3 regions of the Lactococcus formosensis genome follow, and region 1 is predicted to be linked to each of the others. Evidence: predicted binding sites of a transcription regulator. Region 1 holds the regulator's gene; each other region holds the start of a gene.
What was found. Region 1 encodes CtsR, which represses protease genes until heat stress. Its sites were predicted from a motif close to TTGGTCAAAAAAGGTCAAANA; they were not measured.
Positions count from the first base shown of each region.

Region 2: a site for CtsR is predicted at 1,683-1,703, ahead of VNN39_RS05495 (ATP-dependent Clp protease ATP-binding subunit). Genes of this name have one in related genera too.
Region 3: a site for CtsR is predicted at 2,690-2,710, ahead of clpB (ATP-dependent chaperone ClpB). Genes of this name have one in related genera too.

Region 1 is NZ_CP141721.1:360,569-365,212, reverse strand. Features, by position in the region: gene rpoE (DNA-directed RNA polymerase subunit delta) at 1-204, shown strand, start outside; gene mltG (endolytic transglycosylase MltG) at 309-2,021, shown strand; gene greA (transcription elongation factor GreA) at 2,047-2,520, shown strand; gene VNN39_RS01745 (CtsR family transcriptional regulator) at 2,639-3,091, shown strand; gene VNN39_RS01740 (ATP-dependent Clp protease ATP-binding subunit) at 3,081-4,644, shown strand, end outside.
Region 2 is NZ_CP141721.1:1,114,499-1,119,142, forward strand. Features, by position in the region: gene dnaG (DNA primase) at 1-154, shown strand, start outside; gene rpoD (RNA polymerase sigma factor RpoD) at 190-1,572, shown strand; gene VNN39_RS05495 (ATP-dependent Clp protease ATP-binding subunit) at 1,790-4,036, shown strand; gene yqeK (bis(5'-nucleosyl)-tetraphosphatase (symmetrical) YqeK) at 4,092-4,644, shown strand, end outside.
Region 3 is NZ_CP141721.1:1,661,146-1,665,789, forward strand. Features, by position in the region: gene VNN39_RS08085 (MFS transporter) at 1-740, shown strand, start outside; gene VNN39_RS08090 (HdeD family acid-resistance protein) at 788-1,318, opposite strand; gene VNN39_RS08095 (Rrf2 family transcriptional regulator) at 1,465-1,905, shown strand; gene VNN39_RS08100 (SDR family oxidoreductase) at 1,995-2,624, shown strand; gene clpB (ATP-dependent chaperone ClpB) at 2,784-4,644, shown strand, end outside.

The DNA.
Region 1 (4,644 bases):
GTGGATCCTGAAGATGAACACATCGATAAAGGTAATGATGCAGATGACATGACTTATGATGATGAGAATCCAGATGACGAAAAAGATGAAGTTCAAGCTTATGATGCTGAACTTGCTGAAGTTGAACTGGATAACGTGGATGAAGACGTTGAACTCGATGAAGAGGACGACGATGATGACGACAACGACTCAGAAGAGAATTAAAATCTAAAAGAGTGAGGTCCATGGCCTCGCTTTTGTGAATATTACCCAACAAACTTACGCTTCGCTTTTCAAAAGGGAGAGAAGCGTGATAAGGAGGATTAACCTTGGTAGAAAAAGATACGGAGAAGTTTTCGAGAGAAAGTTTCAAAGATAAAATCTTGCGTGAACTTGAAGAAGGAAATCGAGCAAACACGGATGGGACTTTTGAAAACTATGCCCGTGAATCCAACAAAGAGCTTTCTTCAACCCCGAGTAGACATACTCGGCGAGAACGTGCTGATTTTTCGGATATTCAACGTCCAACACCGTTTAAGTTGACAGAAGAACTCGAAAAACCTGAAGCAGAGGAACAACCTAATATCTCAGAAGATGTAGAACTTCCTGAAAAAACTGTTTCGGATCAAGCGAAAACAAAAGGACCAGCACAAGAAGAACGTCCAGACTTTGCAAGTGTTCGCGAGCAAATGCTCCAAGCGAGCCAAGGGCAAAGTTATTCACGACTTAGACGTAACTCAAAAAATTCTGATGAAGTTGCTGATGAATATGAAGCACCTGAAGATGAAGGGACAGATACAGCAGAAGCTATTGTCGAAGAGACGGAGCATAGACAAAGAAGTCGACGCTCAGCGGTAAAAGCTGAAGTTGAATCTGAAGAAATCCAACCTAAGCCGAAAGCGAAAAAACCGAAGAAGAAAGTCTCTTCTGGGAAGATTATTGCTGTTATCGTAGCCGTTCTAATTTTGGCAGCAGCTGGAACTGGCTTTTATGGCTACAGTTTCATCAAAGAAGGGGTACAACCGCTCAATACTGCAAATACAACCAAGCGCGCCATTAATATCCCAGCTGGAGCAAGCAGTAAACAAATCGGAGATATCTTACAAAGAGAAGGTATTATCAAAAATGGTATGGTTTTCCAATACTATACTAAATTTAAAAATTTCAGCGGCTTTAAGAGTGGCTACTACAACCTTGCACCAAGCATGAGCTTATCAGATATTGCGAGTCTTTTGGAGCAAGGAGGAACTGAGCATCCTGTTGAACCAACTCTAGGTAAAATTTTAATTCCAGAAGGTTACACATTGGAACAAATCGCTCAAGCTGTTACAGTGAACTCGGCTGATAAAAATGAAAAAACACCTTTTACAAAAGATGAGTTTATGAAGACAGTTCAGGATCAAGCCTTCATTGAAAAAATGAAGCAAGAGTTTCCAAAACTTCTTGGTAGCTTACCAAGTAAAGACAGTGGTGTGAAATATCAACTTGAAGGATATCTCTTCCCAGCCACTTACGAGTATACGAAAAAAACTACCGTTGAAAGCTTAATTGAGACAATGCTTTCAACAACAAATACACAATTGGAACCTTTGTATGAACAAATCGAAGCCTCCCAACTTACGGTCAACGAAACTCTGAGTCTAGCTGCTATTGTCGAAAAAGAAGCCAACAGTGATGATGACCGTCGCAACGTTGCACAGGTCTTCTTTAACCGTTTGAACTTGGGGATGACAATGGATTCCAACACAGGTATCTTTTATGCTGAAGGTAAGCTTGGAAAAGATACATCGCTTGATCAACAAGCTGCAATTAATACAAAATTAGACTCACCTTTCAATACATACCTGTATCAAGGTTTTGGTCCTGGCCCAATCGTCAGCCCAAGTTTATCGTCAATCAAAGCAGTGCTTAACCCAACTGCAAATGATTATCTGTATTTTGTAGCAGACGTTGAAGGTAAGATTTACTTTGCGCAAACACTTGAAGAACAAAATATCAATGTTCAAAAGTATGTTAATGATGCGATTGCGTCGGGTAATTAATTTAGAAATTTAAAAAGGATAAAAAATGGTAGAAAAAACTTTCCCCATGACCAAAGAAGGTCTGGAAAAACTAGAACAAGAATTAGATAACCTTAAATTGGTTAAACGCCCTGAAGTTATTGAGCGCATCAAGATTGCACGTAGCTATGGTAACCTTTCAGAAAACTCAGAATACGAAGCAGCAAAAGATGAACAAGCCTTTATCGAAGGACGTATCTCAACAGTTGAAACAATGATTCGTTACGCTGAGATCGTCGACAATGCTAACATCGATAAAAATGAAGTTGCGCTTGGTAAAGCCGTTGTTTTCCAAGAAATTGGCGATGATGAAGAGGAAGAGTACGAAATCGTTGGTACTGCTGAAGCTGATCCATTTTCAGGTAAGATTTCAAATGAGTCTCCAATTGCCCAAGCTTTGATTGGTCGTAAAGTTGGTGATGTGGTAAAAATTCCATTGCCTATGGGTGAAATCGAAGTTAAGATTGTTGATGTGAAATAAAATAAAAAATCTGCTTTTTAGCGGATTTTTTATTTTAGAGGTGTTTCAGCCACTATTTTTGGTAAAAAATAAAAATTTTCGTTATAATAGTCAATAAAGGTCAAAGATTGGAGGTTCTATGTCTGCCCAAAATACTTCAGATATTATCGAAGCTTATTTGCGAAAACTGCTAGAAGAGGCACGTGAGATTGAGATTAAACGTGCAGATTTAGCCAGTCAATTTGACGTGGTTCCTTCGCAAATTAACTATGTGATTAAAACCCGTTTCACCCCATCAAAAGGTTTTGATGTTGAGTCAAAGCGTGGTGGTGGTGGCTACATCAAAATATTCAAATACCATTATTCAGCAAAGCACGAGTTCTTGCTTGATTTAGCGCAGAAGTTGCCTGCTAACTTGACTGAAAGTATGGCTCAAGATGTCTTGCAACTTTTATTTGATGAACACATTTTGACTGAACGAGAAGGCAATCTTCTCCTTTTGCTTTTGGCTGATAGTGATATTTCTAACAGTTGTCGAGCACAAATGATGATAAAAATACTACAGAGATTGGATCGTGATGATGAAATTTAATGAAAAGGACTATACACCACAAGTCATAAGAGTGCTTGAGAAGTCTGTTGACTATGCGCATAAGTTTAACTACGCTTGGGTTGAAAGCTCGCACTTATTGGCTGCCTTAGCTGAGGTCCCGGCTTCATTGGCATTTACGCTACTTAATTCAGAAAAAATTGATTTGGAAGAAATGTTAATCGACATTGAAGATTTTTCAAGTCAAGTGAAAACGAAGAAATCAGAAATAAAGCTTAGCCCAAGAGTTGAGACAATTATTGAACAAGCACGTGCATTGGCTCAAAACAACGATAAAAACCGCATAGGGACAGAGCATCTCTTGTATATGCTTTTAGCAAATGATGCTGGCTTTGCAGGACAACTTTTACGTGAGCAAAACATCAATATCGTTAACCTCCGTAAAAAGCTAGAGCAAAAAGCATATCTACGTGTACCAGAACGCCGTAAAGCGGTGACACCAGCTTCGAAAAGAAACTTGTCAGGGAAAGTTTCCGAAACCACGACAACGCCTACTTTAGACACGGTATCGACAGATTTGACAAAAGCAGCCCGTGAAGGCAAGCTTGATCCAATGATTGGAAGAGAGCGAGAAGTCGAACGCCTCATCCACATTTTGAGTCGTCGGACAAAGAATAATCCTGTTCTTGTTGGTGAACCTGGTGTTGGTAAGTCAGCGATTATTGAAGGCTTTGCGACGCGTGTGGCTGCAGGGGATGTTCCTGTAGGTTTACGTGGCAGTCGTATCATGGCCTTGAATATGGCGATGGTTGTTGCGGGGACAAAATTCCGTGGTGAATTTGAAGATCGTTTGACAGCTATCGTTGATGAAGTGACACATGATAAAGATGTGATTGTCTTTATCGATGAACTTCATACCATTATCGGTGCTGGTGGAGGAATGGATTCTGTTAATGATGCTTCCAACATCTTAAAACCGGCATTAGCACGTGGTGAGTTTCAACTTATTGGGGCAACAACTTATCAAGAATATCAAAAATATATTGAAAAAGATGAGGCCCTAGAACGTCGTTTTGCCCGTGTTAATGTTGAAGAACCATCAGAAGATGAAACAGTTGCAATCTTACAAGGGTTAAAAGAAAAATTTGAAGCTTACCATGCGGTCAAATTTGAAGAGGGAACTTTGGAACGTGCCGTCAGCCTGAGCAATCGTTATATGCCAAGTCGTCGTCTGCCAGATAAAGCAATTGATCTCCTTGATGAAGCCGCAGCCAAAGTTAAAATTACGAGTAAAACAAATTACACCAAGCTTGACGAATTAAAAGCAGAGTTAAAAGCAGAAGAGCTGAGATTACAAAAAGCAGTTGTAGCACTTGATATTGTTGAAGCACAGGAGATTGAAAAAGATATTGAAAAGTTAACGCATAAAATTGATAACTTTACAGTATCGGAAAATGATAATCCTTTGGTTGAGGAAAGCGATGTTTATGCTGTCGTTTCCAACCTTACAGGAATCCCGCTCCAACAGATGACGAAAACTGAAAGTGAACGTCTGATTAATCTAGAAAAAGAGTTACATAAGCGTGTAGTTGGTC
Region 2 (4,644 bases), 750 kb from region 1:
GCTTGAAGATTTGGTAGCCGTTTTTGCAAAAGAAATGGAGCAAATAAAGTTTAGTGAATTGCAAAAACAATTAGAAAATGCCCAAAAAGTAGGCAACAAGGAACGTGAGTTAGAACTCACAATCCAAATTATTAATCAGAAGAAAAAAATATAAGTCATTACTTATATTGTTCATTGGGGAGGATTAAATTGGCAAGTAATAATAAAAAAAGAATCAGTCAAATTGCAAAAGAAACTGGAATTACTAACAAAGCTTTAATCGCAAAAGCACAAGAACTTGGCATGGCGGTTAAATCTCACTCAAGTTCTATTTTTGAAGCTGAAGAAGCAAAACTCCTTGCAGCAATGGATTTTAAACCAATTATTGTTGAAAAGGTTGATGTAGAAGAGCTGAAAGAAAAGGGTTCTAAGCATGTAACCTCTGTTAAAGAAAAAGCAGCTAAGAAAATTGATATTAAAGATTCAGATACCTTTGACAACAAAGCTTTTGATAAAGCAGTAGCAGCATATATCACAAAACGTAAACCTCTCGAAGAAGCTTTAGATGATGAAATTACAGATGAGCTTGTAGTGAAATTTGGTTTGGAAGCCGAAGCCATCGAAGATTTACTTCAACAAATCCAAGATGCCGGCATTTCGATCGTCGATAAAGAAGGAAATCCTAGTCCATTAGCTTTGCAAGCTGAAGAAGAAGAAAAGCTTGATGATAATGCAATGGATGAAATCGTAACAAATGTCCGTATTGATGATCCTGTCCGCATGTATCTTAAGGAAATCGGACGTTATCCATTGATTTCGCTCGAAGAAGAAACAAAACTTGCGGAAGCTATTGTTGCAGGTGGTGATGAAGCAGAATTTGCCAAACAAATGCTTGCAGAAGCCAACTTACGTTTGGTTGTTTCCATTGCAAAACGTTATTCTGGACGCGGGATGCAATTCCTGGATTTGATTCAAGAAGGAAATATGGGACTTATGAAAGCTGTGGACAAATTTGACCACACTAAAGGTTTCAAATTCTCAACTTATGCGACATGGTGGATTCGTCAAGCAATCACACGTGCGATTGCTGACCAAGCACGTACAATTCGTATTCCTGTCCACATGGTTGAAACAATCAACAAGTTGATTCGTGTGCAACGTAATCTTTTACAAGAATTGGGCCGTGATCCTTTACCAGAAGAAATCGGTAAAGAATTACACATGACACCTGATAAAGTTCGTGAAGTCTTGAAAATTGCGCAAGAACCTGTATCATTGGAAACACCTATTGGTGAGGAAGACGATTCACATCTTGGTGATTTCATTGAAGATGATGTAATTGAAAGCCCTGTAGACTACACAAACCGTATCTTGCTTCGTGAACAGCTTGATGAAGTTATGGATACCTTGACAGACCGTGAAGAAAACGTATTGCGTATGCGTTTTGGACTTGATGATGGACGTATGCACACACTTGAAGATGTTGGTAAACAATTTAAAGTGACACGTGAACGTATTCGTCAAATTGAAGCTAAAGCGATTAAAAAATTGCGTCATCCTCGTCGCAGCAAACCATTGCGTGACTTTATGTAATATAAAAAACTCTCTCGACAGGTGTCGAAGAGTTTTTTCTTATAATTGAAAAAGAATATAGTACAAAAGATTTGATAAATTTGAGAGAAGTGATATAATAAAAATTATTAAAGGTCAAAAAAGGTCAAACTTTAAATAAAAGAAGCCAGACATGATTCTTTAATTCTAAAAAAATAAGTTAAAATAAAGAAAAGACGTAACCACAAAGGAGGAAGAGATGCTCTGCCAAAATTGTAAAATAAATGAAGCGACAATTCACCTTTATACGAATGTGAATGGACAACGTAAGCAAGTGGATTTATGCCAAAATTGCTATCAAATTATGAAATCAGGAGGTCAAGAAAGCTTGTTTGCTGGGGCGACAAATATTTCTAATAATGATGACCCATTTAATCCATTTCCAGATATTTTCCAAGCCTTACATGGTAATGATCAAGGACGGACAATGACACCTCCAACACAAGCTGGAGGTCGAGGTCCAGGAGGTCCACAAAACCCTCGTGGAAGTCAAGCACCTAAAGGACTTCTTGAAGAATTCGGAGTCAACATTACTGATGCCGCACGCCGTGGAGAAATTGATCCTGTTATTGGGCGAGATTCTGAAATTACACGTGTCATCGAAATTCTGAATCGTCGGACAAAAAATAATCCTGTTCTTATCGGAGAACCAGGTGTTGGTAAAACAGCAGTTGTTGAAGGGTTAGCCCAAAAAATCGTTGATGGTGATGTACCACAAAAATTGCAAAATAAAGAAGTTATACGTCTTGATGTTGTTAGCCTCGTCCAAGGTACTGGTGTACGTGGGCAATTTGAAGAACGTATGCAAAAGCTGATGGAAGAGATTCGTAAACGCGATGATGTTATCCTCTTCATTGATGAAATCCATGAAATTGTTGGTGCTGGTTCAGCAGGTGATGGCAATATGGATGCAGGAAATATTCTAAAACCAGCTTTGGCGCGTGGTGAACTACAACTTGTTGGGGCAACAACACTCAATGAATATAGAATTATCGAAAAAGACGCGGCACTTGAACGTCGGATGCAACCTGTCAAAGTTGATGAACCCTCTGTAGATGAGACCATCACGATTTTACGTGGGATTCAAAAACGCTATGAAGACTATCATCATGTGAAATATTCAGATGAAGCAATCTTAGCTGCGGCGAATCTCTCGAACCGTTATATACAGGACCGTTTCCTTCCCGATAAAGCAATTGACTTACTGGATGAAGCGGGTTCGAAAAAGAATCTTACCCTCAAATTTGTTGATCCAGAGGATATCAAGAAACGTATTGAGCAAGCAGAAGTACAAAAAAATGAAGCAATGCAACGTGAAGATTTTGAGAAAGCAGCCCATTTCCGTGATCAAATCGCTAAGCTTCGGGAGCTTCAAAGTCATGAGATTTCAGATACAGATATGCCAAATATCACAGAAAAAGATATAGAAGCAATCGTTGAAGAAAAAACACATATTCCTGTGGGTGATCTGAAAGAAAAAGAGCAAACACAGCTAATCAATTTGGCTGAGGACTTGAAAGAACACGTTATTGGACAAGATGAAGCGATTGATAAAATTTCTAAAGCTGTGCGTCGTTCACGTGTCGGACTTGGAAAACCTAATCGTCCTATCGGTTCATTCCTCTTTGTTGGACCGACTGGTGTAGGTAAGACTGAACTCGCTAAACAATTAGCTTATGAGCTCTTTGGCTCAAGAGATAGTATGATCCGCTTTGATATGTCGGAATACATGGAAAAACATAGTGTGGCTAAGTTGATTGGTGCGCCTCCAGGATATGTAGGGTACGAGGAAGCAGGTCAGCTGACAGAACGTGTCCGCCGTAACCCGTACAGCTTAATTTTATTGGATGAGATTGAGAAAGCACACCCTGATGTAATGCATATGTTCTTGCAGATTCTTGATGACGGGCGTTTGACAGATGCACAAGGGCGCACAGTTTCCTTCAAAGATGCAATCATCATTATGACCTCAAATGCGGGGACAGGTAAGGTTGAAGCAAGTGTTGGTTTTGGTGCTGCACGTGAAGGTCGTACAAATTCAGTGCTTGGGGAACTCGGTAATTTCTTCAGTCCAGAATTCATGAACCGTTTTGATGCTATCATTGAATTCTCGGCATTGAGCAAAGAAAATTTGCTTAAGATTGTGGATTTAATGTTGGATGAAGTCAATACTCAAATCGCTCAAAATGATATTCATCTTGATGTCACACAGGCCGTTAAAGAAAAACTTGTTGACCTGGGTTATGATCCGAAAATGGGAGCACGCCCATTGCGTCGTACCATCCAAGATAATATCGAGGACGCTATTGCAGATTTTTACATTGAGCATCCTGAGTATAGAGAGTTACTTGCAGACTTGGTTGATGATAAGATTGTTATTGTGAATAAGCCTGAAGAAGTAAAGGACACAGCGGATACATCTGATAATGAAGATGAAGAGAAATAAAAAAAAGATAAGACCAGTTGATGGTCCTATCTTTTTTTGTTAAAGTAAGGTAAATATGAAAAATACAAATCAACTTAAACAAGAGATAAAAACTTTTTTATTAGAAAAGGAATGTTATGCAACATATAATCATTGCATAACTGTTGGTGACTATGCTGAAGAAATAGGGCATGAATTTCTAAATGAAGCAGAAAGAGAGCAAGTAAGAATAGCAGGATACTTACATGATATTTCTGCTATTTATCCCAATAATGAAAGAATTTTTGTAGCAGAAGATATGAAGATAGAGCTTTTTAAGGAAGAAAGACAATTTCCTATGATTATTCATCAAAAAATATCAAGGATAATGGCTCAAAGAGAATTTGGTATCCAAGACGAAAAAATTCTTTCAGCAATTTCTTGCCATACTACCTTGAAGAAAAAATTTTCAAAGGTTGATTTAGTTTTATTTGTGGCTGACAAAATAAGATGGGATCAAGAAGGACAGCCTCCTTATCTAAAGGAAATCACTCAGGCGCTAAATTATTCTTTTGAAGCAGCAGCCTTTGCTTATATTGATTATATTTTGAAACACGATATAAAAGTTATTCATCCTTGGCTTTTAGAAG
Region 3 (4,644 bases), 720 kb from region 1:
TTATCATCGGTCCTGGTGTCGGAGGATTTTTAGCAACTTTTGGTATACGGGTTCCTTTTTTTGTGGCTGCACTTTTAGCATTTATCGGATTTATTTTGAGTATGACTGTGTTAAAAGAGCCAGAAAAAACAATGGATATTAATCCAGACACTCCAAAAGCATCTTTCTTGGATATTCTCAAAAATCCAATGTTCACATCACTGTTTGTCGTTATTTTAATTTCTTCGTTTGGCCTGCAAGCCTTCGAATCTATTTATAGCATCATGGCGACAATCAATTTTGGCTTTACTACAAGTGAAATTGCTCTTGTAATTACAGTAAGTGGTATTATTGCCCTTTTCTTCCAACTCTTCCTGTTCGACTGGATTGTTGGAAAGATTGGTGAAATGCATTTGATTCATTTGACTTTCTTTGCAAGTGCACTCTTTATTGCTATTATTGCCTTCACAGGTAACCGCATCACCGTTGCTATTTCTACATTTGTTGTCTTCCTCGCCTTTGATTTATTTAGACCGGCAGTAACAACTTACTTGTCAAAACACGCAGGTGATCAACAAGGAGCAATCAATGGATTGAATTCAACCTTTACAAGTTTTGGTAATATTTTAGGTCCATTGGCTGCTGGAGTGATGTTTGATATCAATCATTTCTTCCCTTACTATATCTCTGCGATTATCTTGTTTGGTACGGGAGTGTTATCAATGCTTATGAACCGTAAATCTAAAAAAGTGAAAATCTAAAAAAGAGTTCTCTAGGGAACTCTTTTTTATTTACCACTTTACAAGGGTTACCAAGTAAAGTAACGAATTAATTTGAAAATACCCAGGATGAGTACAACTACACCGAGAAGGGTCCAAAGAGCCATAGCACCCCACAAAGGTGTGAGTAAGAGCATGAAGCCTGCAATGACACTGAGGAGTCCTGAAAGAATTGTCCAAGGCTTAGATGGAGAATATGGAACGAATCCAAAGGAAACAAATCCTTCAGTAATCCATGTGAAACCAACTAAAATACCAATGATAATGAACAAAGTAGCTGTTGCAGCTGCCAAGTTAATCAAAGAGAAAATCCCCGCAACCAAGTAGACCGTACCTAAAAGAAGATGCCCAAAACGTGACCATGGATTTTCATTCATCAAGGCAAAGATAGAAACAAGATAAGAAATCCCGATTAAAATAAAGGAAATCCCAATCAAAACTGTCCCAACTTGTGCTGTACGCCCAGGCCAAAACAAGATGAGTAATCCAATAAGTGTGGAGATAAGACCATTAATTCCGATGTTGTTACGTAATTTTTTCGAAAAGTTTTCAGAAAACATATTCAATACCCCTTTCTTTTCTGATAATTTAATTATAACTTATTTTGGAAAGAAGTGCCCGTAATTCATTTGCTTAGTTATTATAATTGACTTTCTGAAAAAGGACATTTATACTTAAGGTAAAATGAGAGACGAAGGAGAAAAAAATGCAAATATCAAGTCGCTTTACGATTGCGCTTCATATTTTTGCCTGTATCCATACTTTTGAGGGAGAGCACAAGATTACGAGTGATTTTTTGGCCACAAGTATTAATGTAAATCCCGTAATTATTCGAAGAGTGTTACAGCAGCTAAAAGCTAATGAATTGGTGCATGTTGTGCGCGGAAGCGGTGGGGCTGCAATCGCTAAACCAGTCGAAGATATTAGTCTATTCGATATTTATAATGCAGTTGAAGTCATTAATAAAAAGGGATTGTTCCATTTTCATGAACATCCTAGTCCAGACTGTTCTGTTGGGAAAAATATTCACCAGGTGCTTGATGGTAAGCTTGATTTAATTCAAAAAGCAATGGAAGACCAAATGAAGGTGATGAGTTTACAGGAAGTAATCACTGATATTGATCATTATGTCGCGATAAATCCTTAAGAAACCAAATCGTTGACATTTACTCAAGGCTTATGTAAAATTAGTTGTAACAAAAATTATTACAACAAAAAAGACATTGGAGGTCTAATATGAGAATAGCAGTAGTAGCAGCAAATGGTAAAGCCGGTCGCCTTATTGTGCAAGAAGCAGTAGATAGAGGTTTGGATGTCACAGCAATTGTTCGAGGTGAAAACAAAACAGTAGCTCCGTCTTCTATCCAGAAAGATTTGTTTGATTTAACTAAAGAAGACATCAAGGATTTTGATGTTATTATTGATGCTTTTGGAACATGGGCAGAAGATAGCTTGGAGCAACATACTACTTCAATCCAACATCTTGCTGATCTTATTGAAGGCACAGACAAGCGTTTGTTGGTTGTAGGTGGTGCTGGAAGTCTTTATCTTAATCCAGAACATGATTTAGCACTTTATCAATCAGAAGGTTTCCCAGATGCTTTCAAACCATTGGCTACAGCTATGTCTGATTCATTGGCTGCCTTGAGAAAACGTCATGATGTCAAATGGACTTATTTAAGTCCTGCCGCAGATTTCCAAGCGGATGGTGAAAAAACGGGAGACTATGTTATTGCAGGTGAAGAATTTACGCTTAATGACAAAGGAGAAAGTGTGATCAGCTATGCAGACTATGCGAAAGCGATGATTAACATTGCACTAGAAGGAAATTATGTCGGACAACGTATCAGCGTTTTCCAAAAATAGTAAAAATAAGAGGGATTTTCTTGAGAGAATCCCTCTTATTTTTATACGTAAATTAATGAGCAAATAGTTTGACCTTTACTGACCAAAAGAGTATAATTAAGAGGTAGTAAGAAAAATGAGAAAAATACTACATTACTATGAAATGAATCGAGGTGCATTATGGACATCGAAAAAATGACAACAAGTATGCAAAAATCGCTTTATGAAGCGCAACAAATTGCGCAGACTCGCCATCATCAAGCGATTGAAATTCCACATTTATGGCGAATATTTGTGCAACCGAACAGTTTTGCCTTTAATTTTTACAAAGATTCAGAAATTAACATTGAAGAATTTACAAAAATTATTGAAAAAGACATAGACAAGATTTCTTCTGTTGAAGGTAGCAATATTACCTATGGTCAAAATATTAGTGCAGATCTTTTTACTCTGTTTAATGCAGCAGATAAGATTGCCAAAGATATGGGGGACGAGTACCTCTCAACTGAAATTGTACTCTTGGCCCTTTTTGAGTTAAAGAAAAACCCTTTAACAGAATATCTTGTTAGCCATGGAATGAATAAAGAAAAAACGAAATTAGCAATTGAAAACCTACGAGGAGGTGATAAAGTGACAAACCAAAATGCTGAAGATACATATAAAGCACTTGAAAAATACGGCGTCGACCTTGTTGCTCAAGTGAAATCAGGAAAACAAGATCCTGTAATTGGACGTGATGAAGAAATTCGTGATATTATCCGTGTCTTGTCACGTAAAACAAAAAATAACCCGGTTCTGATTGGTGAGCCTGGTGTAGGTAAAACAGCCATTGTTGAAGGTCTTGCGCAACGTATCGTCCGTAAAGATGTACCTGAAAATTTAAAAGATAAAACAGTATTCTCTTTGGATATGGGTGCACTTATTGCGGGTGCTAAGTACCGTGGTGAGTTTGAAGAACGTCTGAAAGCCGTACTGAATGAAGTTAAAAAGTCTGACGGACAAATTATTCTCTTTATCGATGAGTTGCACACGATCGTCGGGGCTGGTAAAACAGAAGGTTCAATGGATGCTGGTAATCTTTTGAAACCAATGCTTGCACGTGGTGAATTGCATTTAATTGGTGCAACAACTTTGGATGAATACCGTAAATATATGGAAACAGACAAAGCTTTGGAACGTCGTTTCCAAAAAGTACTAGTTACTGAACCAACAGTTGAAGATACTATTTCCATTCTGCGTGGTTTGAAAGAGCGTTTTGAAATTTACCACGGTGTAACCATCCACGATAACGCATTGGTTGCAGCAGCGACGCTTTCTGACCGTTATATTACAGACCGCTTCTTGCCAGATAAAGCGATTGACTTGGTCGATGAAGCTAGCGCAACAATCCGTGTTGAAATGAATTCTCTGCCAACAGAACTCGACCAAGCAAACCGCCGTTTGATGCAGCTGGAAATTGAAGAAGCAGCGCTTAAAAAAGAACGTGATGATGCTTCGAAGAAACGTTTAAATATCATTCGTGAAGAAATCGCAGAACTTCGTGAAGAAAACAATCAACTTAAAGCTCAATGGGAAGCTGAAAAGAAAGAAGTAGGCAATATTTCTGATAAACGGAATGAACTAGAACGTGCACGTCATGAATTAGAAGAAGCACAAAATGAAGGCGACTTTGAAAAAGCTGCAGCTTTGCGTTACGGTAAAATTCCAGAAATTGAACAATCACTGAAAGAACTCGAAAGCAAGGCAAAATCAGATGATCTTAGTCTTGTTCAAGAATCAGTTACTGAAGAACAAATCGCGGAAGTTGTTGGTCGTATGACAGGTATCCCTGTGACAAAACTGGTAGAAGGTGAACGTGAAAAACTCCTTCATTTGCCAGAGACACTCCATCAACGTGTGGTCGGGCAAGATGAAGCGGTCGAAGCTGTGTCTGATGCTATTATTCGCGCCCGCGCAGGTATTCAAGACCCTAACCGTCCTTTAGGTTCCTTCCTTTTCTTAGGTCCTACAGGTGTAGGTAAGACTGAGTTGGCTAAAGCAT